DNA from 4 places in the Bacillus sp. ISL-39 genome. Region 3 is predicted to be linked to each of the others. Evidence: riboswitches for the same ligand, from Rfam matches in the RefSeq annotation. Region 3 holds a riboswitch; each other region holds the start of a gene.
What was found. A riboswitch is a leader RNA that binds a small molecule or an ion and turns the genes downstream of it on or off. The one in region 3 is predicted to bind S-adenosylmethionine.

Region 1 (7,680 bases), on a different contig from region 3:
ACTGGATGCTGAACGAAAACAGAAAGGTCCCAGAGGCCCTTTGCACGGTATTCCGGTCCTTGTAAAAGATAATATCGATACAAACGATAAAATGCATACTAGTGCTGGATCGCTGGCATTAAAGGACTCCTTTGCGCAGAAAGATTCCTTTGTCGCTGCAAAGCTAAGGGAAGCAGGCGCCGTCATTCTTGGCAAGACGAATATGACAGAGTGGGCAAACTTCATGGCGAATGGCATGAAGAGCGGATACAGCTCCCGCGGTGGCCAGGTGCTGAATCCGTACGGTCCAGGGAAGTTTGATGTCGGCGGCTCGAGTGCTGGTTCCGGCGCCGCAATTGCCGCTAATTTGGCTGCGGTTGCGGTTGGAACAGAAACAGATGGCTCGATTTTAAATCCTTCTTCCAAAAATTCATTGGTGGGCATCAAGCCGACAGTCGGACTTGTCAGCCGCAGCGGCATCATCCCGATTGCCCACACTCAGGATACAGCTGGCCCGATGGCGAGAACTGTAAAGGACGCGGTTTACCTTTTGGAAGCGATTGTCGGCCAGGATCCGCAAGACCCGGCAACGATGGTCAGCTTTCCGGAATTCAGTCACGGCTCTCTTTTCGATGAACATGCATTAAAAGGAGCCAAAATCGCTGTTGTCAGGGAAGAGTATATTGGCAAGTGGACCCAGGAGCAGGAGCATATTTTTCAAAAAGCGGTTGAAAAACTGGAAGAGCTTGGCGCAGAGATCGTTGAAGCAGAAATCCCGGCGGCGAAAGCAACCTGGGGGTACAAAGTTTTGAGCTATGAATTCAAAGCGGATTTGAATGCTTATCTGAACGGTCTGGCACCGAATGTTCCAGTCAGGACGCTTGCTGACGTGATTGCTTTCAATTATGAGCATGGCGAGAAAATGCTGAAATACGGGCAGGAAGTGCTGCTCGAATCGGATGCGACAAGCGGGACACTGACCGAGGCTGAGTACCTCGAAGAGCTCGAATACAATCTTTATATGGCAAGGGAGCAGGGAATTGACTATGCATTGAAAGAATATGGAGCGGATGCGGTGCTGTTCCCGATGGATGGCTCAACAATCGGCTCAAAAGCAGGGTACCCATCCGTTACGGTCCCGACTGCTTTTACTGAAGATGGAGAGCCAGTCGGCATCACCTTCACAGGTACCGCCTTCAGCGAACCATTTCTGATCAGGCTTGCCTATGCATACGAGCAGGCAACTAAGGTGCGCCAGGTGCCTGAACTTAGAATAAACGCCGGAGAAAAAATCCATACTACTTCATGAATCCATCAAAAGGAGCGAGGTAGAATGGGTAGACAAAAGCTTGGCAACGGAAACGCCCAGCGCAACAACAACAAGAAGAAGGGCAACAATACACCCGAAGAACTAGTCGAATTCACAACAGGCCAGAAAGAAAAGAAATTCAACAATCCGATTGATTGACAGCAAAGTGCCCCGGCGATTGTTCGCCAGGGCACTTTTTAAAAATTGTCCTCATTCACAAGGCTGATGCCGCCTTATTAATGTCCGCTGCTCCTATCAAAGTTGCTTCCTGAAACGTCGGCGACATTTTCAATGGCGACAAGCGCATTTGGATCGATTTCGTTGACAACTGAGCGCAGTGTGGACAATTCGATCCGGCTGACGATGGTGTAGATGATTTTCTTTGGTTCACTTGAAAAAACACCCTGGCCCTGGATGTAGGTCATGCCCCGGCCTAATTGTTTTAGCAATGCTTCGGCGATTTCTTCAGGAACATCGGAAATGATTGTGACGGATTTTAGCTCCTCCATCCCTTCGACGACGACGTCGATCATCTTGAAGGCAATGAAATAGGTGATGATGGAGTACATGGCCGTTTCCCAGCTGAACACTAGCAGGGCGGCTAAAATGAAGATGAATAAGTTCATGACCATGACAATCTGACCGACAGAGACGGTGCGCTTTTTGCTGACAAGGATGGCGATGATTTCGGTTCCATCCAGTGCGCCGCCTGCCCGGATGACCAGACCAACCCCTGTGCCAAGGATTACCGCTCCGATGATCGTTGCTAAAAATAAATCATCCGTCACAGGTTCAAAATGGTGTAAATAAGCAGTCGCGCCGGATAAAATAATGACTCCATATAAGGTGCGGAACGTAAATTTCAATCCCATTCTCCGATATCCGATATATAGGAAAGGAAGGTTAAACACTAACAGGAATATACTCATCGAGATGTTCGTCAGTTCCGCTGCGATGATTGACAGCCCGATGACCCCTCCGTCAAGGATCGCGTTAGGAACAAGGAACAGATCGAGCCCGAATGCCGCGATAACCGCGCCGATTGTGATCGTCACAAGCTGTGTGACCTCTTTGATTATTCTTTTTTTCTTCGTTGTTGCCACTAAAGATCAAACCCTTTTCTATTAAGAATGTTTTCGCATTGATTGTTGCTTTTCGTTATTAATCTATCAACCGCATATTGGCTAGCTTCAAGGGGCCCTTTTCTAGCAGCTCCTTAACTGAAAATGCATAAGAAAACGTAAATATTCATAACCTGATTTTTACGTTTGACTATGAAAGCAACAAAGTTTACGAAAAGAGACTCTATAAAAACTCTACTATTAATTAGTAATGTATGTACTATACTTATTGTATCAAACATTAAAGCTAGCTGGTATTTTTTCATTATATATCCATGATTAGTAAAACCGGTAAATGGGGTAATGAGAAGGGGGAAGTTATTTGAAATTACGGAGGGGCTTTTTTTGGCTAACAATACTCAAGCTAAACATAAATCAAATAATCAGTCAGATTCAAAAAATAAGAAGAATCATCAGACTGGTAAAAATAAGAGAAAGTCATATATGAGAACTAACCCTAAGCCGCAGGAGAATGAGGAAAACAGACTGAAGCGGGCTGATGAAAGAAATCAAAAGCATGATGGCAATAAAGGAAGCGAAAATGGGAAGCCATCACATCAATCAAAAAAAGAAAAGGGCAACTCTTCTTCAAATCATTCAAAAAACGATAAAAGCAGGTCTTCCACCCAACAGGCCGGCAATGGCAATGGAAAGGCATCTTCCAATCAATCCAAGAATGGTAAAGAAAATGGCAAACCAGCCTCAAAACAATCGATAAACGGCAATGGTAATAAGGGTGGGAATGAAGGCGGCAAGAATTCATCAAACAAAAATCCTGATTCAGGAGCGAAAACTTCAGAAGATCAAGAAGTAAAGCATAAAGAGCAATCCGGCAAGTTCGAGACGGCCTTTAACAGGATTCACAAAGCGCTGAAGGAAATGGTAAAGGGAACGGACAGCGATGCGTTCGTGGAACTGCTGTACTCTGGGTATAAAAATCATTCATTGGTTCGTAAATATAAAAGTGAACTGCATCAGTTTGCGAAGCTCCGCAATGCGATTGTCCATGAGCGGGTGAACGCAGATTATTATATTGCCGAGCCGCATATCGAGGTGGTCGAACGGATTGAGGAGATCGCAAGGGAGTTTGAGAAGCCGCAGACGGCACTATCAATCGCGACCAGCCCGGTGTTTTACTATTACGAGGATGCCTATCTTAAAGATGTTCTAAAGGTGATCAATAAGTTTGATTTTACACGATTCCCTGTCTACGACAAGGATGATAAGTATGTTGCCTTGCTGACTTCAACGGAAATCATCCAGTGGCTGGCGAAGCATTTTTCCGACAGTGTGGTCCATTTCGAGGATGTCCGTGTAAAAGAGCTTTTGACGAAGGGGAAAAATTACTTTGTGACCTTTGTGGATGAGGCTGCATCACTTTATCATATTGAAGAATTATTCGAGCGATACCATACAAGAGGCAAGAAACTGCAGGCAGTCATCATTACGGAAACGGGAGACCGCCACGGGAAGCCAATTGGAGTGATAACGCCGTGGGACTTGCTTGACAGCGATCCGGAAGATTGAGCAGCCAATCTTCCAGCTGTCTCCAGCGTGAATCCAGTGTTTTCAGTGTGTGAACTGTCATTGACGATAAACCAGGGATGCTGATATACTTCAGCTATCTAAACTATTTTTAAAACCGAAATAACTCTTATCAAGAGCGGCGGAGGGACAGGCCCTGTGAAGCCCGGCAACCATCGTTTAAAATGAAAGGTGCTAATTCCTGAAGATTGCAGTCTGAAGATAAGTGAGGCTGACTGTAACCTCTCCTTATTTGGAGAGGTTTTTTATGATTATTTTTTCCATACTACAAATTCTAAAAGCAGGTGACCAAATGGCGAAAAAATTTGAAACGGAAGTACTTCATTCCATACATAAGAAGCAAACAGGAATTAAGAGCAAGGCGACACCGATTTATCAGACATCAGCATTTACCTTTAATGACCTTGATGAGCTTGAGGGCTTTTATCAGGGAGAGGGAAATTATTTATATTCAAGAGTTGGAAATCCGAATACGGATGAACTTGGTCAATCCTTAGCGGCACTTGAACTTGCGGAAGACGGGGCAGCAGCTTCCTCTGGTTTGGCTGCGATTTTAGCTGGTGTCCTGGCAGTGGTGAAGAATGGCGATCATATTGTTGCGGCTGATGATGTTTACGGCGGCAGTTTTCATATGCTGAAAGCTGAATTGGAGCGCTTTGGAATCGAAACAACGTTTGTCTCGTTTGCAGACCTAGAAAATGTAGAGCAGGCCATCAAATCCAATACGAAACTTCTTTACACAGAGTCCATCACAAATCCGCTCCTCCGTGTTGAAAAATTGGAGGACGTCATTGCGCTGGCTAAGAAAAGAAATCTTACTGTATTAGTTGATAATACGTTCGCTACACCGCTTTATGTCCGCCCGTTATTGCTAGGAGCCGATCTTGTCGTCCACAGTGCCACGAAATACATCGGAGGCCACAGTGATGTTACCTCTGGTGTTATCGTTGGCAAGAAGGTATTGATAGCAGAAGCGCGCGCAAGAATCGTGAATCTTGGTGCGAACCTCAGCCCGTTTGAAGCGTGGCTGACTTGCAGAGGGTTGAAGACCCTTGCTTTAAGAATGAAAGCTCAATCGGAAAATGCCAGGTTGCTGGCTGACAGTCTGAAGGAACATCAGAATGTTTCAAAGGTATATTATCCATTTTCAGAAGGTGAAAAAGGTTTTGGTGCCATCGTAACAATTGAACTGGCAGAACACGTGGATACAGACAGGTTTTTGAAATCGCTTGGTTGGATAAAGATTGTGCCTACACTTGCGGGAGTTGAAACGACTGTCTCCCATCCGCTGAAAACCTCCCATCGCGCGCTGCCTCCAAAGGCTCAGGCAGAGCTTGGCATTACGTATCGACTAGTCAGGATTTCAGTGGGAATCGAGAATAGCCAGGATATAATCGAGCAATTTGAAGCTGCACTGACTGAGGCTGGAAATTAAAAAATTTCGGGTTGCTTCGAATTTAACTAAAAAAGTCTCTTTGGTTTATCATATCAGCAGTTAATCGTTCGACATAAGGTTTACGCCTCCTGTGTGTGGGTATTTTTATAGGGACTACTCGTCTAAAGGAGGCTTTTAATATGTTTGAACATGAAAAACATCTTGTTGGAGTATATGATAACGAGCAAGACGCAATCCAGGCTGTTGAGGACCTGAAAAGACAGGGATACTCAACCGATGACATTTCTGTAATCAGTAAAAACGAAGATGAGGTTCACGATGTAAACGAAGCTACCGGTACAAAGACTGAGGAAGGTCTTGCTGCAGGAGCGGCAACAGGCGGCGTATTAGGCGGCCTTACTGGATTATTGGCAGGCATCGGCGCACTTGCGATCCCTGGAATCGGTCCAATCGTAGCTGCGGGCCCAATCGCTGCGACACTTACTGGCGCTGCAGTAGGCGCAGGTGCAGGCGGTTTGGCTGGAGCACTGATCGGAATGGGTATTCCGGAAGATGAAGCAGAACGCTACGAAGGCTATGTAAAAGAAGGTAAGATTCTCGTTGTTGTCGAGCGCGACGAAAACAGAGTTGGCCTGAATGATCGTACTACAGCGATTGATGGCACTAGGACTGGAAACCCAGTTGATGCACCGCTGACTTCGGACAACCCTGCCAACACTCGTTTTGATAACACACGCGACTTTTAATAACCATGCCATATAAAAAGGCTGCCAGATCATTCTGGCAGCCTTTTGGCATCCTACGACTTACTCTTTCTCTCCGTATCCAATAAATCGATCCGACTGGCGTCATCGTAATTGAAAGCGGATGTGATGAAGAACATCAACATGCCGCCGATTATACCGAGACAAATGACAAAACCAATGGTCATCACCCAAAGATAGCCCATAATTCGCATTCCTCCCTTGATTAATCTATATGCAACGTGCTTGTGATGTTTTCTTATAAAAAAATAATAAAGTATAATTTCTTGGATTATTCTCATCCTATCAGGTGAGGAGGATGGAAAATGTTCAAGAAAATAATATTAGCTCTGCTTTTAATGGTAATAGCCATCCCGACTGTTTCGTTTGCCCAGCAAGTCCACACAGTACGGCCCGGGGACACTCTATGGAAAATTTCAGTCAGGTACCAGGTTGGACTTTCCGAAATCATCGCCGCCAACCCGCAGTTTAAAAATCCAAATTTGATTTATCCTGGCCAGAGGGTGAATATCCCTACAATAAGAGCAACAAAGAGTATCGAAAGCCAGGTAATCCAGCTTACAAACCAGGAGCGCGCCAAGAATGGCCTGAAGCCACTTGCTGCTGACTGGCAGCTCTCCAGGGTCGCCAGATATAAATCAGCAGATATGAGAGACAAAAATTATTTCTCCCATACCAGTCCCACATTCGGCAGTCCCTTCACGATGATGAAGAGCTTCGGAATCAATTACCGAAGTGCTGCCGAAAACATTGCAGCCGGCCAAAGAACACCAAATGAAGTGGTCCAATCATGGATGAACAGTCCTGGGCACCGGAAGAACATCCTTAGCCCTGCGTACACCCATATTGGTGTCGGGCATGTAACCGGCGGCAACTATGGTCACTATTGGACGCAAATGTTTATTGCAAAATAAATAGTACGAATGGAAATAACCCGGTTAATGGAGACCGGGTTATTTTTTTGGTTGCCCCAGAATTGAATGGTCCGGTATCAAGCTAAGCCTCAGGTCCTAGTGCAAAATCAAGCTCAGGCACGTTATTGAATTTTTGCCAGAAAGGTAAGATGTAATCATAAGAGATAAGGAGGAATTGAACATGAAAAAATTTGGTTTACTGGTTGCCGGTTCCATTGCAGCCATGGTGCTGATTTCAAACCTTGGCCCGCTCGTCGGACTTGGGGTCAGCCTGCTGGTGCTCTACTTCGTCGTCAAACAATTTTTAAAGACAGATTCAACTGCCGCAAAGATCGGCTGGGGAGTCGCCGGCTTCGTCATCTTGATGGCGACAGCTTCTAACGTCCCGGCTATCCTGGGAATCGCAGCTGCTTATGTCCTGTACCTTGTATACAAGAACTGGGATAAAAAAGAGGATGTGATTCGCGAAGATAACGATCCTTTCGTCAACTTTGAAAAGCAGTGGGCACAATTGAATAACAAATAAAATCATCAATATCAAAAGGAGAGATAGTAAATGGCAAATCTATTAACAAGAATCAAAAACACGGTAATGGCAGATCTTCACGAGGCACTTGACCAGAAGGAAAAGAAAAATCCGATAGCGTTGTTG
Region 2 (7,680 bases), on a different contig from region 3:
CAGCATAAAATAATGCAGTATTTGGCCTAATCGCTTGTTCTACCGCTTCAAGGTCTGTCATGTCCACAAAAGTATGCTCAATTCCAAAACGGTTCAAAACATTAGTAACCATTCGATATGTCCCGCCATAAACATCCTCGGTGATGACTACATGATCTCCCTGAGAAAGAAGCAAAAAGGCAGTTGAAATGGCAGCCATCCCGGAAGAAAAAGCAAAACCTCGTACACCGCCCTCTAGCTCGGCGATTATTTCCTCAAGTGCCTCTCTGGTTGGATTAAGGCTGCGGCTATAATCATATTTTCCGAACTTGTCTGCCGACGGCTGGTGGAAGGTTGAGGCATGCTGGATCGGTACGCTTACTCCACCGGTTGCAGGGTCGAATTTATGCTTGTTATGGAGCAGATGGGTTTCGAATGTATATCTGCTCATATCGCTTCTGCCTCCTGGCTTGCCTTTTGGAATGCGTCGTCTAAATCATTTATCAGATCGGCAACATTTTCGATTCCCACAGAGAATCGAAGCAGTCGGTCACAAACCCCGGTTTTTTCACGAATTTCAGCTGGGATATCAGCATGTGTCTGAGTCGCAGGGTAGGTAATGAAGCTTTCGACGCCACCAAGGCTTTCTGCAAAAGTAATGGTTGATAGACTTTTAAGAAACGGATTGACCATAGCAGGAGAGTGTACTCTGAAAGAAATCATTCCGCCTCTGCCTGGATACAAGACATCCTTCACTGCATGATGATTCTGCAAATAATCTACCAGTTCCCTGGCATTTTGCTCGTGGCGTTCCATCCTTAATGCCAGTGTTTTCATCCCGCGAATGAGCAGCCAGGAGTCGAAAGGACTTAACACCGCACCACCGCCATTATGATGAAGGAAGAGGGAATCACATATCTGCTGTCCCCTGGCAACGATGAGCCCTGCAAGGACATCATTGTGACCTCCAAGATATTTAGTTGCACTATGGATCACGATATCTGCACCTAAAGCCAATGGTTTTTGCAGCAGGGGGGTGTAGAAGGTATTATCCACAATCAGCAGAATACCGCTCTCTTTTGCGATATTTGCGATGGCTTCAATATCAGCCTGCTCCATCAGCGGATTTGTCGGCGTTTCTACAAAAAGAGCCTTTGTCCTATGATTGATTGCGGATTTGATTTCGTGTAGATCTGCCATGTCAGCATATGTACTATTTAACCCCCACTTTTTGAAACCCTGCTCAAGAAGACGGTAAGTTCCTCCGTATAAATCCTTAGAGACAATCCATTCATCCCCGTGTTCAAATAAGGACAGAACGGTCCAGATTGCTGCCATTCCGGAACTGCAGGCAAATCCCCGTTCACCTTCCTCAAGGTCTGCGATCGCTTTTTCAAGAATTTCACGAGTAGGGTTGCCAGTGCGGACATAATCATATCCGCTCGATTGGCCAATCCCTTCGTGGCGGTATGCCGTCGTTAAATAGATTGGTGGGTTGACCGCACCTGTTGATGATTCACTTCTGTTGCCAAGCTGCGCTAACTTCGTATCGATTTCTGCCAATGTATTCACTCCTAATGAAAGATAGTCAGATGGCAATTTTTGTTTTATGAAAAGACGAGATAATCGACTTAAAAGGGACTTGATCTACAATTTTGCAGGAAGTCGGTTACGAGAAGTCCCTAATAAAACAAAAAAGCCTTCTTAAGAAGAAGACTTTTACAGTTGATAGCCATTCTTCTTATCTGCCAAGTTTTTAAAACTTGCTGGAATTAGCACCTTTTCAACAAAAAATAGTTGAAGGTTGCTGAAGCTTCACAGGGCCAGACCCTCAGCTTCTCTGGATAAGATTTCATATTATTGAATTATTAAATTTCTCTAAATATTACAGCCATTATTGCAGGATGTCAATCATTTTATTAAAGCAGTGAAGTATATATGCAGAAGATTCCTATAGTGTCAGTTTAATTAAAGTATCCGTCATGGCATAGTGATTCTGTTTTGACAGCTTTTCAGTGTGTGTGGCCAAAGCTGTCAAGATTCTGCGGGTTTTGTGACAACTATTCTGGTTTCGAGGTCAAAGCTGCCAAAATTCCCTTTGTTTTGTGACAGTTTTTCATGATCCTAAGCCAAAGCTGCCAAGCTTCAGCAGACTCAATCCAGCTTACTCAAAACCATAATTCTATTCTTTCATTCAAACGAGAAAGCGCGGGAGCATCAGCATTGAAAAACTGGCTCACAAGAATAAATGAGCCAGTCTTACTAAATTTAAAGTTATTAATATATTCCTACAGCATCAAATGCTTTGTTGACAGCTTCAACTTCTGCCGAAGCTACACCATACAGGTCTTTTGCTGCTTGTACAGTTCCTGCCCGTGCCTGGCTGAAATTCGTGGAAGAAGTGAAATACACAGTGTTTGCACGGTAGAAGATCGCTCCCATTTTATCTGTTCCGACTCCCGGGACCGATACTCCATAATGTGAACCGCCTTCGCTCAGAAGGTAGGCAGCTTTATTGATGATTCCGCTGTTGATATGGACTCCGCCATTGTCGGATGTTCCAGTATAACGTTTCGAATAGTGATCCGGATCACCATATTTTGTAGGGTCACTCATTGAACGAAGGGCGTCACCAGCCGTATTTGGAGTGTAGATATCTTCGCCAATCTCGAAATCTGGGTTATTGTTGTCATGGAATTCAGCAAGTGTGCCGAAGATATCGGAAATCGCTTCATTCAATGCACCTGATTCATACTGGTAAACCAGGTCAGAACTGAAATCAGTCACAGCATGTGTCAGTTCATGCGCCACTACGTCAAGAGCACCGGAAAGCGGGATGAAGGTAGCGCCATCTCCATCACCATATACCATTTGCTGCCCATTCCAAAATGCATTGTTGTAGCTTCTGCCGTAATGGACTGTGGAATTCAGCGCTGCGCCATTGTTGTCATATGAATTCCGGCCAAAAGTGGTTTTATAGTAATCATAAGTGAGGCCTGCATAGTAGTGGGCATCTACTGCGGCTCCGTCATAAGCAGCGTTCAGGTTATTATCCGCATCGACCCAGAGGGAACCTGGCGTTCTCTGGCGGTTCTTGGCATCATAGGTGAACACACCATTTCCGCGAGTATTGTCCTGTAAGTAATAAGAGCCATTTGAAAGAAGCGTGTTCAACGACTTCGTGTCACCCAGCACTCCGACACCTGATCCAACCGTATCTGCTCCGTTTAAAGAAGGATTGTTTTTTCCAGCAGTATCAATGGCGTTGTATTTATTAATAATTTCACCTGTAACAGCGTTGATAAAGTACTGGTAATTGCCTGGTTCAGGGCTCAGGAAGTTCAACGTGACATGGTAAGCGTACACTGCTTGATCCTCACCAGGATAAACAACAAATTCAGCCGTTGGCGTTACTTCATATTCAGGCTTGTAGCCCAAATCACCTTCAGCCACGGCAATTGCATCTCTCTGGGATTTTTTGCTGGAGACTTTTAAAAGCTTGTCGCCCAGTCCCTTGCTGACAGTTCCGCTAAAAACCTTAAGAACACCGTTTTCGTCAACTCTGGCTGCCTGTGTTGCTCCCCAGACAGGAACTCCATTATAGACCTGCTGCAGTCGGACAATATCTCCGCCAAGCTTGTCTGCTTCCTGAGATTTAACAGCAAAACTATCATTTGTTCCCAGATTGTATTTTCCTTTCGAAGCTTTCAGGTACCCAAGGACAATATCCTTTGCTGCTTTCTCTGATGGATTTGTCAGCTTGCCAGCAACAAATTCAGGTACGCCATGGCTTTTCGTAAACTTGTTGGACGGTGAATCTGCTGATGGGGCGGCAAAGCCTGTGGCAGCAACCAATCCGCTGATTGCAAGGCTTGCTGTCAAACTTAGGGAAACGACTTTCTTCAAATAAATTCCTCCTAAAATCAAATTCTATCTAATAGGAATTAGTAGATTATCATATTTATACTTTAATAGTCTGAACATTTCAACAACTAAGTCTAAACTCGTCGAATCTGTAGGTTGGGAAATATTTTTGATAGAGGGATGAATGCTTGAATACAGGATTTTAAGAAAAGTAGTCAGAATTTATTGACTAATTAAGCAATATATTTTTATTATTAAGTTGTAATACCAACTCATAAAAAAGGAGGTTAATAAAAATGAATTCTTTATGGTTAGCCGTGATTGGGATGATTGTCTTTGCGATTGGCTATCGCTTCTATTCCAAGTGGGTAGCAGAAAAGATTTATCGTCTAGATCCTAACTACGTTACGCCGGCACACCAGTATTCGGATGGGGTGGATTTTGTCCCAACGAAGAAAATGATTCTATGGGGCCACCATTTTACCTCTGTAGCCGGAGCTGCACCGATTGTCGGGCCAGCAATCGCTGTATATTGGGGATGGCTTCCTGCATTCCTGTGGGTTACTTTGGGGACGGTCTTCGCGGCAGGTGTCCATGACTTCGGAACTCTTGTCCTTTCAGTCAGGAATAAGGGGCAGTCAGTAGGTACCATCACAAATAAGCTGATAGGCAAACGTGCGAAAATCATGTTCTTATTCATTATTTTAATCCTTGTTTTGATGGTCAACGCCGTTTTTGCATGGGTCATCGCGAACTTATTTGTCAGCTTCCCGGCAAGTGTCCTGTCCGTATTCCTGCAAATTCCGCTTGCAATCTGGATTGGCTATGCTGTTTATAAAAAGAAAAAAGGGATGCTTCTGCCTTCATTGGTCGCACTTGCTGTCATGTATGGTGCAGCAATCCTGGCCAGCCGTGTACCGGCCTTGCAGATTGATCTTGTGAAATATTTTGGTGGAGCGGATAACACCGTCATGTTCGGGCTGAGTGGTGTATCAATGGCATTCTTAGTCTGGATTATCGTGTTGATGGTATATGTGTACATTGCTTCAACACTGCCGGTCTGGAAGCTCCTTCAGCCTCGTGATTATATTAATTCACACCAGTTGGTTGTTGGTTTATTCATTTTATATGCTGGGTTAGTCTTCCTTCAGCCCGAGGTTACAGCTCCTGCGATGAATGCAGCGGCTACTGATGTTTCCTGGTTCCCGCTATTGTTCATCACAATAGCCTGCGGTGCGATTTCAGGGTTCCATGGACTGGTTTCTTCAGGTACATCCTCCAAGCAGCTGGAAAAAGAAACGGATGCCCGTTTTGTTGGATACCTTGGTGCGGTTGGGGAAGGTGTTCTTGCGCTGATCGCCATCATCGCGGTTGTCACCGTTTTTGCGACAAAAGCTGACTTTACCGCTGCGTATTCAAGCTTTGCGGCTGCAAGTTCAGGCGGTCTTGGCAACTTCATCAATGGTGCTGCCCAGCTTGCGACTGGCATTTGGATTCCGGCGGACATCGCTAGGACAATTGTTTCTATCATTGTTGTCAGCTTTGCCGCTACAACTTTGGATACTTCAGTAAGATTGATGCGTTATATCATTGCCGAAATCGGAAGCGAATACAATGTCCAGGCTTTGACTAAAACCCATGTAGCTACAACTGTCGCAGTTGTTTCCAGTGCAGCGCTTGTACTATTGCCGAAAGGCCCTAACGGATTCGGTTCTGGTGGATACCTGTTGTGGCCGCTGTTCGGAACAAGCAACCAGCTATTGGCAGGTGTAAGCCTTCTGCTCGTTTCCATCTGGCTGAAACGTCAGGGAAGGAATTACTTCGTTACCTTCATTCCAATGGTTTTCGTTTTCTTCATGACACTCTGGGCTATGATTCAGCAAGTCGTTTTCCAGTGGTCTGGATATGGGGGCGGCGAGCTGAATATGCTGCTCTTTGGTATCGGCGGACTGATTCTGATATTTGTCTTCTGGATTATTATCGAGGCAGTCGCAGCCTTCAGCAGGAATAATCCACCGCCATTAAGCAAGGAAATGTAATGAAATGGAGGCCGGGCGACCGGTCTCTATTGTCATTTTTAGAAAGAGAGGTAATCAAGATGGGTTTTTATGAACAATTTAAGCGTGCCATAGCTGTGTATGATGAGATTCTCAGGCAGCCGCACAGGACCGAAATAGCCCGTGAATTGAGAGATGAAGAAGACCTGTTTATGCTGCTTTGTTTTTCAGAAATGCTCGGCCTGCCCAACCCGGCATTTTACTATACGCTTGAACTCTACCCTGTCATCATCGAGCGTTTTCATGATTGGCATCTGAGGGCCGGAATGGAAAAATCCCCGCTTGAAGGAATACGCTGCTGTTAGGAGGAAGTGTAATGGATATGGTGGAAAAGAAGATCTATTTTATCGGCGGAAAAGGCGGCGTTGGCAAAAGTACTACATCTGCAGCCATGGCGCTCTTACTTGCGCAAAAAGGGAAAAGGATTCTGCTGGTTTCAACCGATCCCGCCCATAATACAGGGGATCTATTCCACCGGAACTTTACTGGCGGTAAAATTGAAAATGCAACCCGGAATCTTGATGTACTGGAGATTGACTCGGAGCAGGAGTCCAGGAACTATATCAATAGTGTAAAAGGCAACTTGAAAGGCCTGGTGAAAGCGACGATGCTGGAGGAGGTTAACAGGCAGATTGACATGGCAGCATCCTCGCCTGGTGCAGAAGAGGCAGCGCTGTTTGACAAGATCACCTCATTGGTCCTGGAGGAAATAACAAATTATGATGCCATTGTTTTTGATACAGCACCGACAGGACATACAATCAGGCTGCTGACACTTCCGGAATTAATGGGCGTTTGGATGGACGGGCTGTTGGAACGGCGCAAAAAAGTGAATGAAAATTATGCACAGTGGATGAATGATGGTGAAGTGGTTGAAGACCCTTTATATGATAAGCTTAATGAACGAAAAAACCGTTTTAAGCGTGTAAGAGAAATCTTGCTTGATGGCATACAAACCGAGTATGTGTTTGTACTAAACGCCGAGCGCCTTCCAATCCTTGAAACGAACAAGGCAATCGAAACATTGCACCAGCACGGTATACATGTTAACTCGATCGTTGTCAACAAGGTCATCCCCAAGGAGGCAGACGGAAGGTTCATGGCGCAAAGGAGAACGAATGAGCGTTTGTATCTTGATGAAATCAAAGAGAAATTCAAAAATCAGAGACAGGTTTTCTTGCCGCTCCTGGAGCAGGATATTTCCTCGCTTAGCACATTGGAATACATTTCAGGTCTTTTGGGAAAACAAATCGATTCAGTCTTAAACCATATTCAAAAGTAGAGTTTTCATTTTATTTATTAGGGTTATATAAAAACATGGATAATTTTTTGAGTAGCATGGAAACTAAAGCTAATGATTGGCGGAGAATTTGTTTTACAGAAAGGGGCACGAAAATGAGGCGGATCTATGCCGGTTCGATTACATCTTATAGTCAGTTCGGACATTTGAAGGTCCCAAAGGGCATTAGAAATATCTGTCCAGTATGCAAGGAAAAAGTTGAATTTGTTCTTAAGTCGACATATCAGAGCAGCAAACATGGGCTGATGACTGAAAGTGCTTGTCCCTCATGCAAACATAGTGTTCCCTTTGTTATCATTACAAGGGATCACGAGACCCAGCCCGATGTGTACATATATGATCCACAGAGCTCCACAGATCCGACAAGCCAGATACAGCATATTCCCAAAATACCCGAAGAATTGATAAGGGCTTATAAATCGGCAGTCAGCGTCTATCTTTCAAAAGAGAATACAGCCACTGCGGTACTGGCCAAGCGTG
Region 3 (7,680 bases):
TGACTTTCGTGCCTGAAAGAATCACGCGGTCTTCCTTGCTGTGAGGGCATGTTTTATCAGAAGCCATCCCTTCGCATTTATTGCAGTAAAAGCTATGTTCAAAGAATAAAGGCTTTATGCCAAGCTCTTCTTCCTTGAATTCATTGAAAATAAGCTGAGCATCATAGGTTCCGTAGTAATTCCCTACGCCGGCATGGTCACGTCCGACGATGAAGTGTGTGCAGCCGAAATTTTTGCGGGCGATGGCATGAAAAATTGCTTCTCTCGGTCCTGCATAGCGCATTGCCGCTGGATACACACCAAGGTGCACACGGTTATCAGGATAATAGTTCTCCAGTAAAACCCTGTAGCTTTTCAGCCGGATATCGGCAGGGATATCATCTGACTTCGTTTCGCCGACAAGCGGATTGACGAAAAGGCCATCGACTGTTTCCAGAGCCGCCTTCTGAATGTATTCATGCGCCCGGTGAATCGGATTTCTCGTCTGAAATCCAACGACTGTCCTCCAGCCCTTTTCTTCAAACAAGGACCTTGTTTCCTTCGGCTCAAGCCAAACATCTCCAAATACGCCCTTTTCTGGCTTCCTTACAAGTGTGACTTTTCCTGCAACATAGACGGGCCCTCTTTCATAAAGCCTTTTCACTCCCGGATGGGCGAGCTCCTGTGTCTTATAAACCTCGAGTGCCTCTCTGTTCAGATCTGGCTCAAACCATTCAGAGACATTAATGACACCGTAAACCTCTTGGTCAAAAACCAGCTTGATTTCTTCTCCGGAAACAAGAGTGTCTGCAGTTTCCCTTGAAACAGGAAGTGTCACTGGAATCGACCAGACGGTGCCATCTGACAGGCGCATTCTGTCAACAACAGACTGGTAATCGTCCTTCCCAAGGAACCCTGTCAGCGGGCTGAACAGCCCCACACCGATCAATTCCAGGTCACTTAAGGCAATAGCATCAATTTCAAGTTCCTTTTTAATATGTGTCAGCTGATAGGATGGGTCAAAAGCCTGAACCAGCTTCCCCCCATGCGGTTTTGGCAAAAATGACAAGTTAATCAAACCTTTCTTCACTTTATTTTTACTGTTTCCTGTTGTACCTTTAGCTGCGAATTATTTCCCTTCATCAGGAAGAGCACCCCAAAAAGGGAAATGGCAACCCCTGCCATGGCGATGATCGGATAAACATTTTGTTCAATCATTAATTGAATGAGCGTATAAGTAAGGATCATTGACAGGACCGGTGAGACTATCCAAATCGTGAGCATCCGGACGACAATATCCTTTTTTAAGACCTTCAGGCCATCCTTGGCATAACCAATTCCAATGATGGAAGAAGTGGTGATTTGTGTAAGCGGGACTGGGATCCCGAGTAATGATGCAAGGACCACAATCGTTGCACCTGTGCCAGAAATAATGCATCCCTCTTCCAGCCTGAGCTTCGTGATTTTCTTCCCGTTTGTCTCCACGACACGCCGTCCGAAAAGAACAACCCCAAAAGCTACAAACAAACCGCCCCAGAAAATCCCGTCCCCGGATGATAAAATGCCCGCGCCCACCAGCGGGCCAACTGCATTTGCCACATTGTTCATTCCTGCCGAAAAGGCTTCAAACAGGCCCATTACTACCACCATGACTGACAGAATTGGAATTGCCCTACGCGACTCCACCCAGTTTTTGACGCGTTTGTTTTTTAAAAAACTGGAAGCAAAAATCGCTAAAACAAAGGCAATGATGGGTGTCAGGAGCCAAAAAGACATGATCCAGAGAAGTTTGCCAACGAATACGGATTGGTAAACAAGTCCTGCACCAACCACAGATCCGACAGCCACTTCACTTGTTGAAAGAGGAATGCCAAAAATGTTTGCCAAAAACAAGGACAAAGCGGCTGAGGCGACAACAATCAAGGCAATTTGAACGGTGAATGTGCTCTCCGGGACAATCCCGCTGCCCATCGTTTTGACTACTTCACCTCCTCCAAGCCAGGCTCCAAGAAAGACAGCGATACTGCACAGCAGCAAGCCCAATCCTTTTTTGACGACCCCTGAACCGTATGAAATCCCCATTGAAGCTGCCGCCCCGCTGCCCCCTATGTTCATAGCAAAAAATAAACCCAGAAGAATGGCAATGTTAGTAAGCATTGGAAAGGCCTCCTTTAGCGGGCATGCAGCCCGCATTCCGTCTTGCCGCTTCCAGACCAGCGGCCAGCTCGTGAGTCACCATCAGCAGTGACAGGCTTTGTACAAGGAAGGCAGCCAATGCTTGGATATTGTTGATCATGCAGGGCATTATAAGGCAGCCCCTTTTCGCGGATGTAATTCCAGACATCATCCCAGCTCCAATGAATCAATGGACAGATTTTGATATTTCGGAATTTCTCATCCTTGTTGACAAAATCCGTGTTTGCTCTTGTGGGAGATTGCTCCCTGCGCAGTCCAGATATCCACGCTTTTTTCGCTGTCAGAGTTTTCTGCAGCGGAATCACCTTGCGGATATTACAGCACTCGTTTGGATCTCTCAGCCACAGTGCTGACCCATATTGCGCACCCTGCTCTTCAAGACTCATTTCAGGTTCTTTTTTCTCAATCCTTAGAGACGGAAAGCGGGCTTGTATTTCGTCAATGACCTGATAGGTCTCCGGAAAGTGCAGTCCGGTATCCAAAAAGACAATATGTGCATCCGGCTTAATCTGCTGGATGAGATCGATTAACACAATCGCTTCTGCACCGAAGCTGGACGCATATACAATCTCTTCCTCCGGGTATGTCCTGTACGCCCAATCCAGGACAGAAAAGGCTCCTTTGGTCTCATCATCATGAGTAAAATCCCCGGAAACTTCCTTCCAGTTTTGATAAGTTACTGCAGCAGACATAACTCCATCCTCCCATTCTTATAAAAAAAAGGCAGTCTCCCATCAAGAATGATGGAGACCGCCTCTAGTTTTTCTAGTCAGCGTTTCTTATCAGCGTTTCTTATTTGATTGGAGACGAACCTTTTCATTTTTCTCAATTTGGACTATCCTGCCATCCTGGACAACCAATGTGATGGATCCGAACTTTAAAGTTTTCAGCATATTTTCCAGAACTTTATAGAGTTCTTCCGTCTCCTCTGTTTTCAAGCGGCTTCGCCTCCCTAAATTATTGTCTACCCAGGAATGCTTTGCTGTTTGTGCAGCTTAAAATGATTTCTTTTCAATGCAGAAAACGTTAAACGGAATTGGTTTGTGTTGGGTAGTGGTTCGCGTTGGAATAAATCCTACCATACCAGTAGGATTAATGCAATTTATTTTTTTGAAATTTATAAATTCTTTCTTTAGTACTATTTTAGTTACTTAAAAGGGTGAATATTAATATATAACTGTAGGCTGCCAACTATTTTTTGACAGCGTTCCGTTATATTTTGTTTGCTTAATAGCATTAACAAAATGATTCTTCCCTTTCAGCACTTCCGTATAAATCTTGCTTTTTCCCATATACGGGCTAATCATTCGTTGTGACAATACGGCAAAAATGCAACACTGTATTCGGCTTGATCAATTTTCCCTGCGAAGAACATAATTTTCCTTCGCTGAACAATTTCAACTTCAAGGATAATGATTGGACTGACACCTGTTACTACAGCTTTCTCCATAATAAAAGTAAAGCAACTTATAATATGCCATTTTTCGGCCTCTTGCTACGACGTAAAATTCCAGTCTAAAACGAACCGGACTTTAATAGAATCCTAGCCCGAATTCCTGTCTGGATTTCAGATAGCTTTGGCACTCTTTCCCCAATGAACTTCCCCTTAATTTCTAAATGCTTCTATTTTCCCATTTTTGGATTTTAAAAAAAATTCCTAAGAAAATGATTGACACACACTCTTTGCAGCATTAGAGTAGTAAACAAGATTTAAAACCGAATATTGTTACTTCTTATCAAGAGAGGTTGAGGGACTGGCCCTATGACACCTCGGCAGCGGACTCCTTTGGAGGACTGTGCCAAATCCAGCAAGCATGAGCTTGACAGATAAGAAGAGGCCGACTTTTCACTTGATGTCCTCTTCTTTCTGAAGGGGACTTTTTGTTTTTCAAAGGCTCTTTTCTCAAACTTTGTTGCTATTGACTACAAAAAAGGATTGAATTGCCTATTTTTCTTCCCAAAGTTGACTCTTTGTGAGAAAAGAGCAGGCAAACTTTATACCGAACAGCAAAATGACATTCTTAATTACGTTAAAATCGGCTTTAGGATTTTAACAACAATCTTTACGAAAACAGCTTTTTCAAAAGATCCCCACCTACAAATCCATATCGATACTTTCTTATCAAGAGAGGCGGAGGGACTGGCCCTATGAAGCCTCGGCAGCGGACTCACATTGAGGACTGTGCCAAATCCAGCAAGCATGAGCTTGGGAGATAAGAAGAGATATTGTCCAGCAATCGTTGCGGCATGCCCTCTTCCTGTTTCCAGGAAGAGGGCTTTTTTTATAATCCACAAAGGAGGAAGACTGATGATCACATTTGAGCAAGTGGAAAAAGTGTATGAAAGCCGCGGGAACAAGGTAGCGGCACTGAATGGAATTGATCTGGAAATCAAAGAAGGAGAGATATTCGGAGTCATTGGTTTTAGCGGTGCAGGAAAAAGCTCGCTGATCCGCTGTGTAAATTTACTGGAACGGCCCACATCAGGCAGGGTGATTGTGGATGGCTGCGACATGACTTCCCTTTCAGTAAAAGAAGTCAGGGAGATAAAAAAGAATATCGGCATGGTATTCCAGCATTTCAATCTGTTAAACTCGAAAACTGTTTTTGATAATGTCGCGATGCCGCTCATTCTCGCAAAACTTCCAAAAGCCAAAATTAAAGAGCGGGTCTATCAGCTCCTCGACTTTGTCGGCCTGGCTGATAAAGCTGACAATTATCCAGACCAGCTATCGGGAGGCCAGAAGCAGCGAATCGGAATTGCCCGGGCTCTGGCAACTCAGCCGAAAATCCTGCTTTGCGATGAAGCGACATCTGCGCTTGACCCGCAGACAACCAGTTCGATCCTGCAGCTTTTGAAAAAAATCAACAAGGAGTACAACATAACGATTTTAATCATTACCCATGAAATGTCCGTCATCCGTGAAATTTGTGACAGAGTTGCTGTCATCGAGGATGGAAGAATCATCGAAGAAGACACTGTCTTCAGTGTTTTTTCATCACCTAAAACAGAAACTGCAAGAAATTTCGTCAGCACCATCATGAATGACAGTATTCCTGATTCCGTGCACAGGATTATTGAAGGACACTCAGGACTGAATAAGGTATTCCGAATCAATTTTGTCGGAGATTCAGCCGGTCAGCCGCTTCTTTCCCAGCTATCAAAGAAATTCGATATCAATGTCAATGTTCTTTTCGGCAATATCACAGAGCTTCAAGGTATACCTTTCGGAAACCTGATTGTCGAGTTCCAGGGCAGTGATAAAGAAATTTTGAGAGCTCTTAATTTTATCGATCAACAAAAAGTAAGCATAAAGGAAGTGACAGCACATGCTAGTTAACTCAGAGCAAATTATTCAGGCTTTAATTGAAACACTGCAAATGGTGGCGTTCTCGCTTCTGTTTTCGGCAGTCCTCGGAGTGCCGCTGGGAATCGCGCTTGTGGTCACCAGGAAAGGCCATTTGCTTGAAAACGCACCTGTCTTCAATGTACTCAACAGCGTTATCAACGTCTTCCGCTCTGTGCCATTCATCATCCTGCTGGTCGCAATCATACCGCTGACCCGGCTGATTGTTGGCACGTCAATTGGTACAGCCGCGGCTGTCGTGCCGCTCGTCTTCTATGCAGGTCCGTATATTGCCAGATTGGTAGAGAATTCCCTGCTGGAAGTGGATCCGGGCGTGATTGAGGCAGCCGAATCAATGGGAGCCACTCCCTGGCAGATTGTCTTCAAATTCATTCTACCCGAAGCGATGAGCTCGCTGATCCTCGCTTTTACGATTGCGACTGTTGGATTGATCGGTGCATCAGCAATGGCAGGGGCAATCGGCGGCGGCGGACTGGGCGACCTGGCGATTACATATGGCTACCAGCGTTTTGATACCCAGACGATGTTCATCACCGTTGGCATCTTGATTGTAATGGTTCAGGGACTTCAATCCCTTGGAAATATATCAGCTAAAAAAATCAGAAGAAGATAACCAGGAGGAAATCAAAATGAAAAAACTTTTATTAGCATTGATTGTACTTAGTCTCGCAGTATTCGGCACGGCATGCTCCAGTTCTTCATCATCCGCGAAAAGCGAAGAAACCGTCAAAGTGAAACTTGGCGTCAGCGGCACGGATCACAGGGTCTGGGATTTTGTCGCTAAAAAAGCGGAAAAAGAAGGAATTGATGTCGAAATCGTCACTTTCTCAGACTATGTCCAGCCAAACCTTGCCCTAGCCGAAGGTGAATTGGATGCCAACTCATTCCAGACTGTTTCCTATTTTGATGCGTTTATCAAGGAACATAATTTAAATCTTGTACCAATCGCTACTACTGTGATCGCACCAATGGGTATTTACTCAGATAAATACAAAGACGTGAAAGATATTCCGGAAGGCGGAAAGATTGCCCTTGCAAATGAAGCTACGAATATGGGAAGAGGACTTCTGTTACTCCAGGAAGCTGGTTTGATCAAGCTTGAGGACGGCTTTGATGGTATTGGCTCCCTTGATAAAATTGTGGAAAATCCCAAGAACCTTGAATTTGTGACGCTTGTCGCCGGCCAGACTCCGAGGGTATTGCCTGATGTGGCAGCATCCATAGTCAATAATGGAATCGCAGTCGACGCAGGACTTACACCGAAGAAGGATGCGATCTTCCTTGAGAGTGCAACTGCCACTCCATATATCAACATCATCGCAGTCCGTGAAGAAGACAAAGACAATAAAAGTTTGAAAAGATTAGCTGAACTTTACCAGGAGGATGACACAAAGGAGTTTATCGAGAAAGAGTACAAAGGAAATACAATTCCTACCTTTGTGCCGCTTAGCAATATTGGCTGGTAAAAAGACATCGGCCATTCTGTGACCGTAATTTTGGAAACTTCCCTTTTACGGTCATAATCCCAATCTTTCTGCGACCATATGGTGAATATCACCTTTATTGGGACACATCATCGAGCGTGCTGCGAGAACAATGTGATTTTTTCAGTCCAAAGAGATTGCACAAGTTGGATCAATATCATCCATTTTTCAAAATACAACTCAAGGAGGATTCAGGATGACAACACCAGTTAAAGTACTTAAGGAGTTAAAGGAAATCATTACAGGTAACGTTGAGCTTAATAAGGAACTTTACTTATCGACCAGCCATGATATCCATGAAAGACCGGAAATCGGCAATGAAGAATTTTTCGCCTCTGCCCGGCTTATCAAGATTTTAGAGGATGAAGGTTTTGAAGTAGAAAAAGCTGTGGCGGGACACCAAACCTCCTTTGTTGCACGGAAAAAGGCTGAAAAAGGTGGACCATCAATCGCCTTTCTGGCAGAATATGATGCCCTTCCGGGGTTAGGCCATGCTTGCGGTCATAACATCATTGGCACGACAAGTGTTGCCGCTGCGATCGCGCTAAGCAAAGTGCTGGATGAAACTGGCGGTGAAGCGGTCGTATTTGGAACGCCTGCCGAGGAGGGCGGCCCTAACGGAAGCGCTAAAGGAAGCTTTGTAAAGCATGGCCT
Region 4 (7,680 bases), on a different contig from region 3:
TGATTTGAACTTGATTAAAGGCGGCGGAGGGGCACTGCTAAGGGAGAAAATCATCGCGAATGCTGCTTCTGCCTTTATTGTCATCGCGGATTCATCCAAAGGAGCAAATAAATTGGGAACCTTCCCGCTGCCGGTTGAAATCGTAAAGTTCGGCGCAGAAATGACCTCGAAGAAAATCGCTGAGCTTGGCTGTAAACCGAAATTAAGACTAAAAGGGAACCAGCCAATCATTACTGACAATGGGAACTATATTCTCGACTGCGATTTTAAACAGATAGAATCACCTGAGGAATTAGAAGGGAAGCTGAATATGATTCCGGGCGTGGTTGAGAACGGTTTGTTTGTGAATATGGCTAAAAAGCTGATTACGATTGAAAATGGTGAACTGGTTGAAAAAACAAGGTGAATTTTGAACGGTGCTTCTAAGTTGAAGTACCGTTTTCTCTTTTCGGGAAAGGGGAATGGGATCAGGTTATAGAAATACAATGTAGACGATTAATTTTGAATCACTTTAATGCTTTTGCCAGTGAAAAAAACGTAAAGAAGCTGGACAAGATACTGGGGGAATGAGAATGGAAAACAAAGCATTAGTCATCATTGATGTTCAAAACACGATGTTTTTGGAAGGAGAAGAAGTTTTCAATGGGAATGAACTGCTGCAAGGAATCAAGGCGCTGATCAAACAGGCACGTTTGGCAAAAATACCTGTCGTATATATCCAACATAATGAAACAACCGGATATCCATTGGAAAACGGTACATATGGCTGGGAAATCCATTCAGAAATTAGCCCGGAAGAGGGAGAAATAGTTGTTCAAAAAACTACCCCGGACTCCTTTTTAAAAACAACCCTGGACCAGAAGTTAAGAAAAAAGGGAATCGAACACCTCTTTCTCGTTGGCATACAAACGGAGATTTGCGTTGATACGACATGCAGAAGTGCATTCAGCAAGGGATATGAAGTTACTTTAGTTTCCGATTTACATAGCACTTGGCCAAGCTCCGAACTAACAGCACAGCAAATCATCAACCATCATAATAAAGCATTGCGCTGGTTTGCAGATGTGAAGTCTAGCGATGAGATTCAATTAAGCCCGAAAGCCTGAGAATGAACACTGAAACCTTCTGAACCTTAAACAGAAGCTCAGAGGGGAAATCCTCTAAGTTTTTTCGAGGCTTTATCTTAAAGGGAAATTCACTTATTAAGCAGAATATACTTTCTGTAAAAGGGGGCCATTATGGAAAAAACAAATCTTCATCCACTCATGTTCATCGTCCTAGTTGTTGTCACTACATTTCTCATGGGCTCTTCTTTTACCGTCGGAAAGATTGGTTTAAATTATGTCTCGCCCTTGCTGTTGGTTGGATTAAGATTCACGATTGCCGGGTTGCTGATGGCGGTACTTGTAAGAAAAAGGAGTAAGCCGGACAAGCTCGCTGACTGGGGAAGGATTTTCACGATTGGTATGATGCAGACGGCAGGGGTCATGGGCTGTATTTTTCTTAGCTTGCGAACAATCACTGCTGGAGAGTCCTCAATCTTAACCTTTACCAATCCCTTGATGGTTGTGGTAATGGGAACGGTATTCCTGGGAATCCGTTACAGGCTTCTTCAGTGGATTGGGGCTGTTGTCGGTTTTTTCGGTGTATTCATTACGCTCGGATTCCATTTGCAACTGACAACCGGAACGCTTCTGGGACTTGGAGCAGCGGTGTCATGGTCGATCGGGACCATTTTGATCAAACAATGGGGCAGCCGCTTCAATGTCTGGGTGTTGACCGCTTATCAAATGCTATTTGGCGGAAGCATCCTGTTATTGTTGGGTGTGACTCTCGAAGTTCCGCGTCTGACGATCAATATGGTGTCAGTTACGGTCATATTTTGGCTGGCGATAATGGCATCTATCGTTCAGTTTGCGATTTGGTTTTACCTTTTAAATGAAGGTGACCCAGGAAAAACAAGCGCGTTCCTTTTCCTCGCGCCTTTTTTTGGCGTACTAACCGGCTGGGTTCTGCTCGATGAAGTCGTGGAGTGGTATGTGTATGCAGGCGGAGCGCTGATTTTCATAGGGATTTTTCTGGTGAACTGGACGTTTAAAAAGGGGACAGGGAATCATGAGGGTGACATAGATAAAGTGGCAAAACCATTAAATGGCTAGGCTGATTTCATAAGTTTCGTCACTTTTTCTGAATGTAAAATCGCTGCCTGGTTTTTACAAATGGCTCTTTTCACAAACTTTGTTGCTTTTGACTACAAAATAAAATTAAATGACCCATTTTTCTTCGCAAAATTGACTCCTTTGTAAGAAAAGAGCATGCCAACTTAATACCGACCTGCAAAATGGCCTTATAATAATACGTTAAAATCGGCTTTAGGATTTTAACAACAATCTTTACGAACAGACTTACAAATCCATTTTTCAAAATCCTTCAAAAAGATTAAGATACCTTTAATGATAAGAATATAAAAACAATTTTTAATGCGTATTTATTTCATAACTAAGTGTGATGTTTTTTTCTCACCTAAGACGGAAAAGGGATGAATCCATATAGACTTATTTGCTGGCTCTAATACCAACTTTAATAGCAATCACTTTAATACCATTAGCAGTAGTACTTAGAAAAAAATAAACGGTATGAAAAAGCTGGCTAAGTTGTTTACCAGCATATACTGAAAAAAGAATTAAAATTATTTTGTAAGGCCGTATCTTTTCTCTCCCTCCAGCCGTTTAAGGGGCAGAGAGGTTCAAAGGAGTGAACAGGATGTCGATCAATAAACTCAGGAGTTTGAATAGAGCAGAGGATTCCGGAATCATGATCCACTATAAAAGTCTGCAGCGATATTGCCGTTTTCTTACCAAGAGCAGCTGGGACGGCGATGACCTTGTCCAGGAAGTAACGGTGAAGGCAATTCGCCATTATGAGCCGTCTCAAATCAGCGCGGCCTTACTGAAAAAAATAGCTTATCACCAATGGGTGGATACAATCAGGAAGCAAAGCCGCGAGATAACGGGCATACCTGAAAATCTCGCCTCATTCACTCAGGGGAGCGTAAGGGATACAGTCGAGATGGTCATGTCCAAATTGACGCCGAAGCAGGCAGTGATTTTTATCCTGAAGGAAGCATTTCGTTTTCAATCACGTGAAATTGCCGAACTGCTGGACTCAACAGAAATGGCGGTTAAAGCAGCACTTCATCGTGCAAGGAAAAGGCTTGAGAGGGAAGGCGGCCTGCGTGAAGTGGATCAGGAACTGAATGACGAGGAAGAAAAGCTGCTGTCAGACCTGCTTTGCGAATCTCTTCAGTCTGAGGATCCGACTGTGCTGCTTGAAAATATCCAGGAGATTCCGGCACTTGCTCCTTGTTCACCGGAAATGTCTCTGCACTCCCGTTCACCTCTCTCTACTTTCAAAATGGCTGCGTAAGCAGGAAAGGGAGGACCAAAGTGAGTACAATTCCTTATGTCATAGAACAATCCAACCGTGGAGAGCGTTCATACGATATTTATTCAAGGCTTTTAAAAGACAGGATCATCATGCTTGGAGATGAAATCAATGACCAGGTGGCAAACAGCGTTATTGCTCAGCTTCTGTTTCTTGAAGCAGATAATCCTGAAAAGGATATCTCCATCTATATTAATAGTCCTGGAGGTTCAACCACAGCAGGCTTCGCGATTTTTGATACGATGGAATACATCAAGCCCGATATCAGCACAATCTGTATCGGAATGGCCGCATCGTTTGGAGCCATGCTGCTGCTTGCCGGTACAAAAGGGAAACGATTTGCATTGCCAAACAGTGAAATCATGATTCATCAGCCGCTGGGCGGTGCAAGGGGCCAGGCGACGGAAATTGAGATCTCAGCCAAAAGAATCCTTAAGCTGCGTGATCATGTGAACAAAATTATATCCGAGAGAACAGGCCAGCCAGTGGAAAAAATCGCAAAGGATACAGACAGGGATTATTTCATGAGTGCCCAAGAAGCACTCGAATATGGGATTATCGACAAAATCATCACACGAGAATAGTGGAGAGCTGCCCTGGGCAGCTCTTTTTGTGTTTTAACATCGATATTCGCAAATCTAACCTATCCGGTTACCCGAAATCCCAACTGGTATTAAATTGTTGGTAACAGGTATTAAAAGGCTTTCAATCAATGTTAAAAAAAATCAAACTGACATTAAAAATCACCACCAACTGGAATTATCCGCAATAAAAGCTTAATCAGTTGCAAGTTAAGGTGGATAGCAGCTCATATTATTTTTTTCTAGAACTGATCAAACGAAAATGCTATAATCGAATTTATATTTTAAAAATTCAGATGAATCAACCTCGACGAAAACATCATGAATGAATGAACAGTAAAGGGGAATGTCCATGAAAATCTACGGATCAGAAAAGATTAGAAAAATGACATCCAGTATTTTTCAGGAAGTGGTTGACCGTAAGCAGGCGGCCTTGATGAACGGGAAAGATGTGATCGACCTGAGTATTGGAAGCCCGGATTTTGGACCGCCTTCTTTTGTCATGGAGGAGCTTGCTAAATATTCGATGAATCCAGGGAAATATGGGTACACGCTTAAGGGAATTAGTGAATTTAACGAGGCGGTAAAATACTTTTACCATCAGCGTTATTCGGTTGAACTGGAAGCTGGAAGTGAAGTCCTGCAGCTAATGGGCTCGCAGGATGGGCTTGCGCATCTTGCTACAGCCATCATTGATCCTGGTGATTATGTACTTGTTCCAGATCCAGGTTACCCGATCTATGAAGCGAGTGTTACCATCGCAGGCGGCACTATTTATCCTATGCCTTTACTGGAAGAGAATAAATTCCTGCCGCAGCTTAATGAGATTCCTCTTGAAATTTTACAAAAAACAAAAATGGTGATCTTGAGCTATCCTGGAAATCCTGTCACTGCACTTGCTGACACCAGCTTTTTTGAACAGGTGATCGAATTCGCCAACGTACATAATATCCTAGTCGTACATGACTTCGCCTATTCTGAATTGATTTACGATCATAACCCGCAAATCAGTTTCTTATCCGTCCCTGGTGCAAAGGAAGTTGGAGTAGAGTTCAATTCACTCTCAAAGACTTTCAATATGGCAGGCTGCCGTATTGGATATGTAGCAGGAAATTCACAGGTCATCGATATTCTTGCTTCCTTTAAATCACATATCGATTACGGCATCTTTTACCCAATCCAAAAAGCAGCGATTGCCGCACTTACTTCTGATTATTCTTTCCTGAAGGATCAGCTAAAGCAGTATGAAGCACGGCGGGATGCTTTGGTATCTGGTTTTCGGGACAGCGGATGGGAAGTGGCTAATTCTCCGGCAACGATGTTTGTGTGGGCTAAAATTCCTGCCGGCTGGAAATCCCGCGATTTTGCCTTCAAGCTAATTGAGGAAGAAGGGATTGCCGTCGTTCCTGGTGATGCTTTTGGCAAACAAGGCGAAGGGTATGTCAGGATCGCTATGGTTCAGCCTCCAGAAAGACTAATAGAGGCATCTCGGAGGGTAAATAAATTTCTGTCAGGATTTCCGATAGAAATATAAAAATATTTCGATAAACGAATTGACTTTTGTTTGAATTTAGAATATTATCACTTTATTAAACTAAAATTTAATACATGATGTCTTCTTATCAAGAGAGGTGGAGGGAAAGGCCCTGCGAAACCTCGGCAACAGGTTCTGAAAGAATACTGTGCCAATTCCTGCGGACAATTTTGTCTGAAAGATGAGAAGAGAGTATTCTATGGCTCTCTTCTTAAAGAAGGGAGCTTTTTGTGTTTAGGAGGCTTAATTTTAAGTCTCTAATGTTTTTCCTGTAAAACCAACTTATCGGGTTGGTTAAGTTGAGTTTAAATGAGCAGAGGAGAGATTGTGATGAAGTATGGATTTTGGCTGCCGATATTTGGCGGATGGCTAAGGAATGTAGAGGATGAAAACATGCCGCCTACCTTTGATTATGCAAAGCAGGTGATTCAGTCAGCAGAAGAGTGGGGCTACTCAACTACTTTGATCGCCGAATTGTATCTTAATGATATCAAAGGCCCGGAGCATGACTCCCTAGAAGCCTGGACAACAGCTGCTGCTTTGGCTTCTGTGACTGAAAAAATCGAGATCATGGCTGCTGTTAGGCCGGGTTTCCACAATCCTGCAATCACAGCAAAGATGGCGGCAAACATAGACCAAATCAGCAACGGGCGATTTACCCTCAATGTCGTTTCTGCCTGGTGGGAGGAAGAAGCGCGTCAGTACGGCGGGATCTTTACCGAACATGATGAAAGATATGAGCGGACTACGGAGTTCATTGATGTACTCAAGGGACTATGGAGTGAAGATAGCTTCTCTTATGAAGGGAAGTTTTATCAGCTGAAGGATACGAAGCTGTTCCCGAAACCAGTCCAGCGGCCAAATCCGATTCTTTATGCCGGCGGGGAAAGTCCAAAGGGAAAACAGACTATTGTTGAAAAATGCGATGCCTATGTCATGCATGGCGGAACAGTAGAAGAAATTGAACAGAAAATAACCGATATGAAAGACCGCAGAGCTGCTACGTCAAATCCAGGACTGTCAGAGTTCGGAATGGCTGCCTATGTCATTTGCCGCGATACCGAAAAAGAAGCATTTGCAGAATTGGAACGGATCACGACTGTAAAAGAATCAAGTGCCTATGCGGGCTTTAAGGACTTTACAAGCAAATCCCAGCTTGAACAGCAAATTCAGCTTCAGGATTACTCGGTATCAAACCGTGGACTGAGGCCAAATTTAGTAGGGACACCAGAACAAATCGCCGAGCGGATATTGCAGTATGAAGATGCCGGTTTAGGATTGCTATTACTGCAATTCTCTCCGCAGCTCGAAGAAATGGAACGTTTCGCAAAACAAGTAATGCCGCTTGTTGAGGCAAAAAGAAAGCAAGCGATTGTATAATCTACATTAAACTAAGGGGAGGAAGAAATAATGAGCAAAGTATACATCATCCATGAAAATAGTGAATGGACCATTCATTTAACAAAGAGGCTTGAGGAGCTGGGGATTCCTTTTGAGGAATGGCATCTGGACGAAGGCCTGCTGGATTTATCGAAGGAACCGCCAGAAGGTATTTTTTACAGCAGGATGAGCGCTTCCTCTCACACAAGAGGCCATCGCTTCGCCCCTGAATATACAGCGCAGGTTCTATCGTGGCTGGAGAACAACGGCAGGAAGGTATACAACGGATCCCGGGCGCTGGAACTGGAAGTAAGCAAGGTCAAGCAATACCTCGAGCTGGCCAAGCATGGAGTAGAAACTCCGAGGACAATTGCGACTGTCGGGAAAAAACAGCTATTGGATGCTGCGAAGGAATTTGACGGGAAGGCATTTATCACGAAGCATAATCGAGCAGGAAAAGGTCTTGGGGTCCAGCTGTTTCAATCAATCGAAGCACTGAAGGCATATGTTGACGGACCTTCTTTTGAAGAACCGGTTGATGGTGTGACACTGATTCAGGAATATATCCAGTCCCCGGAGGGCTATATTACCAGATGCGAGTTTGTCGGCGGCCAGTTTGCTTATGCAGTGAAAGTCGATACTTCGGAAGGTTTTGAATTATGCCCGGCTGATGCATGCCAGATTGGAGACCTGTTCTGCCCGGTAGGTGAAGAGGTTGAAGAAAAGCCGAAATTCCAGGTA

Region 1: linked by a shared signal. The riboswitch ahead of J7E37_RS07375 (trans-sulfuration enzyme family protein) and the one ahead of J7E37_RS18720 (methionine ABC transporter ATP-binding protein) in region 3 are both predicted to bind S-adenosylmethionine.
Region 2: linked by a shared signal. The riboswitch ahead of J7E37_RS08055 (methionine biosynthesis PLP-dependent protein) and the one ahead of J7E37_RS18720 (methionine ABC transporter ATP-binding protein) in region 3 are both predicted to bind S-adenosylmethionine.
Region 4: linked by a shared signal. The riboswitch ahead of J7E37_RS02775 (LLM class flavin-dependent oxidoreductase) and the one ahead of J7E37_RS18720 (methionine ABC transporter ATP-binding protein) in region 3 are both predicted to bind S-adenosylmethionine.

Annotation. Positions count from the first base shown of each region.
Region 1 covers NZ_JAGGQM010000005.1:263,493-271,172, reverse strand. The annotation lists gene J7E37_RS07390 (amidase family protein) at 1-1,288, shown strand, start outside; gene J7E37_RS22225 (hypothetical protein) at 1,313-1,447, shown strand; gene J7E37_RS07385 (YitT family protein) at 1,525-2,391, opposite strand; gene J7E37_RS22025 (CBS domain-containing protein) at 2,755-3,936, shown strand; SAM riboswitch class I at 4,061-4,162, shown strand; gene J7E37_RS07375 (trans-sulfuration enzyme family protein) at 4,247-5,389, shown strand; gene J7E37_RS07370 (YflT domain-containing protein) at 5,530-6,096, shown strand; gene safA (SafA/ExsA family spore coat assembly protein) at 6,420-7,028, shown strand; gene J7E37_RS07360 (lmo0954 family membrane protein) at 7,210-7,554, shown strand; gene J7E37_RS07355 (PspA/IM30 family protein) at 7,585-7,680, shown strand, end outside.
Region 2 covers NZ_JAGGQM010000007.1:31,920-39,599, forward strand. The annotation lists gene metC (cystathionine beta-lyase) at 1-430, opposite strand, end outside; gene J7E37_RS08055 (methionine biosynthesis PLP-dependent protein) at 427-1,542, opposite strand; SAM riboswitch class I at 1,718-1,830, opposite strand; gene J7E37_RS08060 (M4 family metallopeptidase) at 2,257-3,843, opposite strand; gene J7E37_RS08065 (carbon starvation CstA family protein) at 4,140-5,882, shown strand; gene J7E37_RS08070 (cory-CC-star protein) at 5,942-6,205, shown strand; gene J7E37_RS08075 (ArsA family ATPase) at 6,217-7,182, shown strand; gene J7E37_RS08080 (hypothetical protein) at 7,296-7,680, shown strand, end outside.
Region 3 covers NZ_JAGGQM010000027.1:54,764-62,443, reverse strand. The annotation lists gene sat (sulfate adenylyltransferase) at 1-1,048, opposite strand, end outside; gene J7E37_RS18735 (sulfate permease) at 1,066-2,136, opposite strand; gene J7E37_RS18730 (phosphoadenylyl-sulfate reductase) at 2,151-2,867, opposite strand; gene J7E37_RS18725 (YezD family protein) at 2,958-3,068, opposite strand; SAM riboswitch class I at 3,906-4,009, shown strand; SAM riboswitch class I at 4,292-4,395, shown strand; gene J7E37_RS18720 (methionine ABC transporter ATP-binding protein) at 4,484-5,515, shown strand; gene J7E37_RS18715 (methionine ABC transporter permease) at 5,505-6,155, shown strand; gene J7E37_RS18710 (MetQ/NlpA family ABC transporter substrate-binding protein) at 6,172-7,008, shown strand; gene J7E37_RS18705 (M20 family metallopeptidase) at 7,223-7,680, shown strand, end outside.
Region 4 covers NZ_JAGGQM010000002.1:220,814-228,493, reverse strand. The annotation lists gene rpiA (ribose-5-phosphate isomerase RpiA) at 1-406, shown strand, start outside; gene J7E37_RS02800 (cysteine hydrolase family protein) at 573-1,106, shown strand; gene J7E37_RS02795 (DMT family transporter) at 1,239-2,159, shown strand; gene J7E37_RS02790 (sigma-70 family RNA polymerase sigma factor) at 2,764-3,426, shown strand; gene clpP (ATP-dependent Clp endopeptidase proteolytic subunit ClpP) at 3,447-4,028, shown strand; gene J7E37_RS02780 (LL-diaminopimelate aminotransferase) at 4,378-5,559, shown strand; SAM riboswitch class I at 5,642-5,747, shown strand; gene J7E37_RS02775 (LLM class flavin-dependent oxidoreductase) at 5,890-6,939, shown strand; gene J7E37_RS02770 (ATP-grasp domain-containing protein) at 6,970-7,680, shown strand, end outside.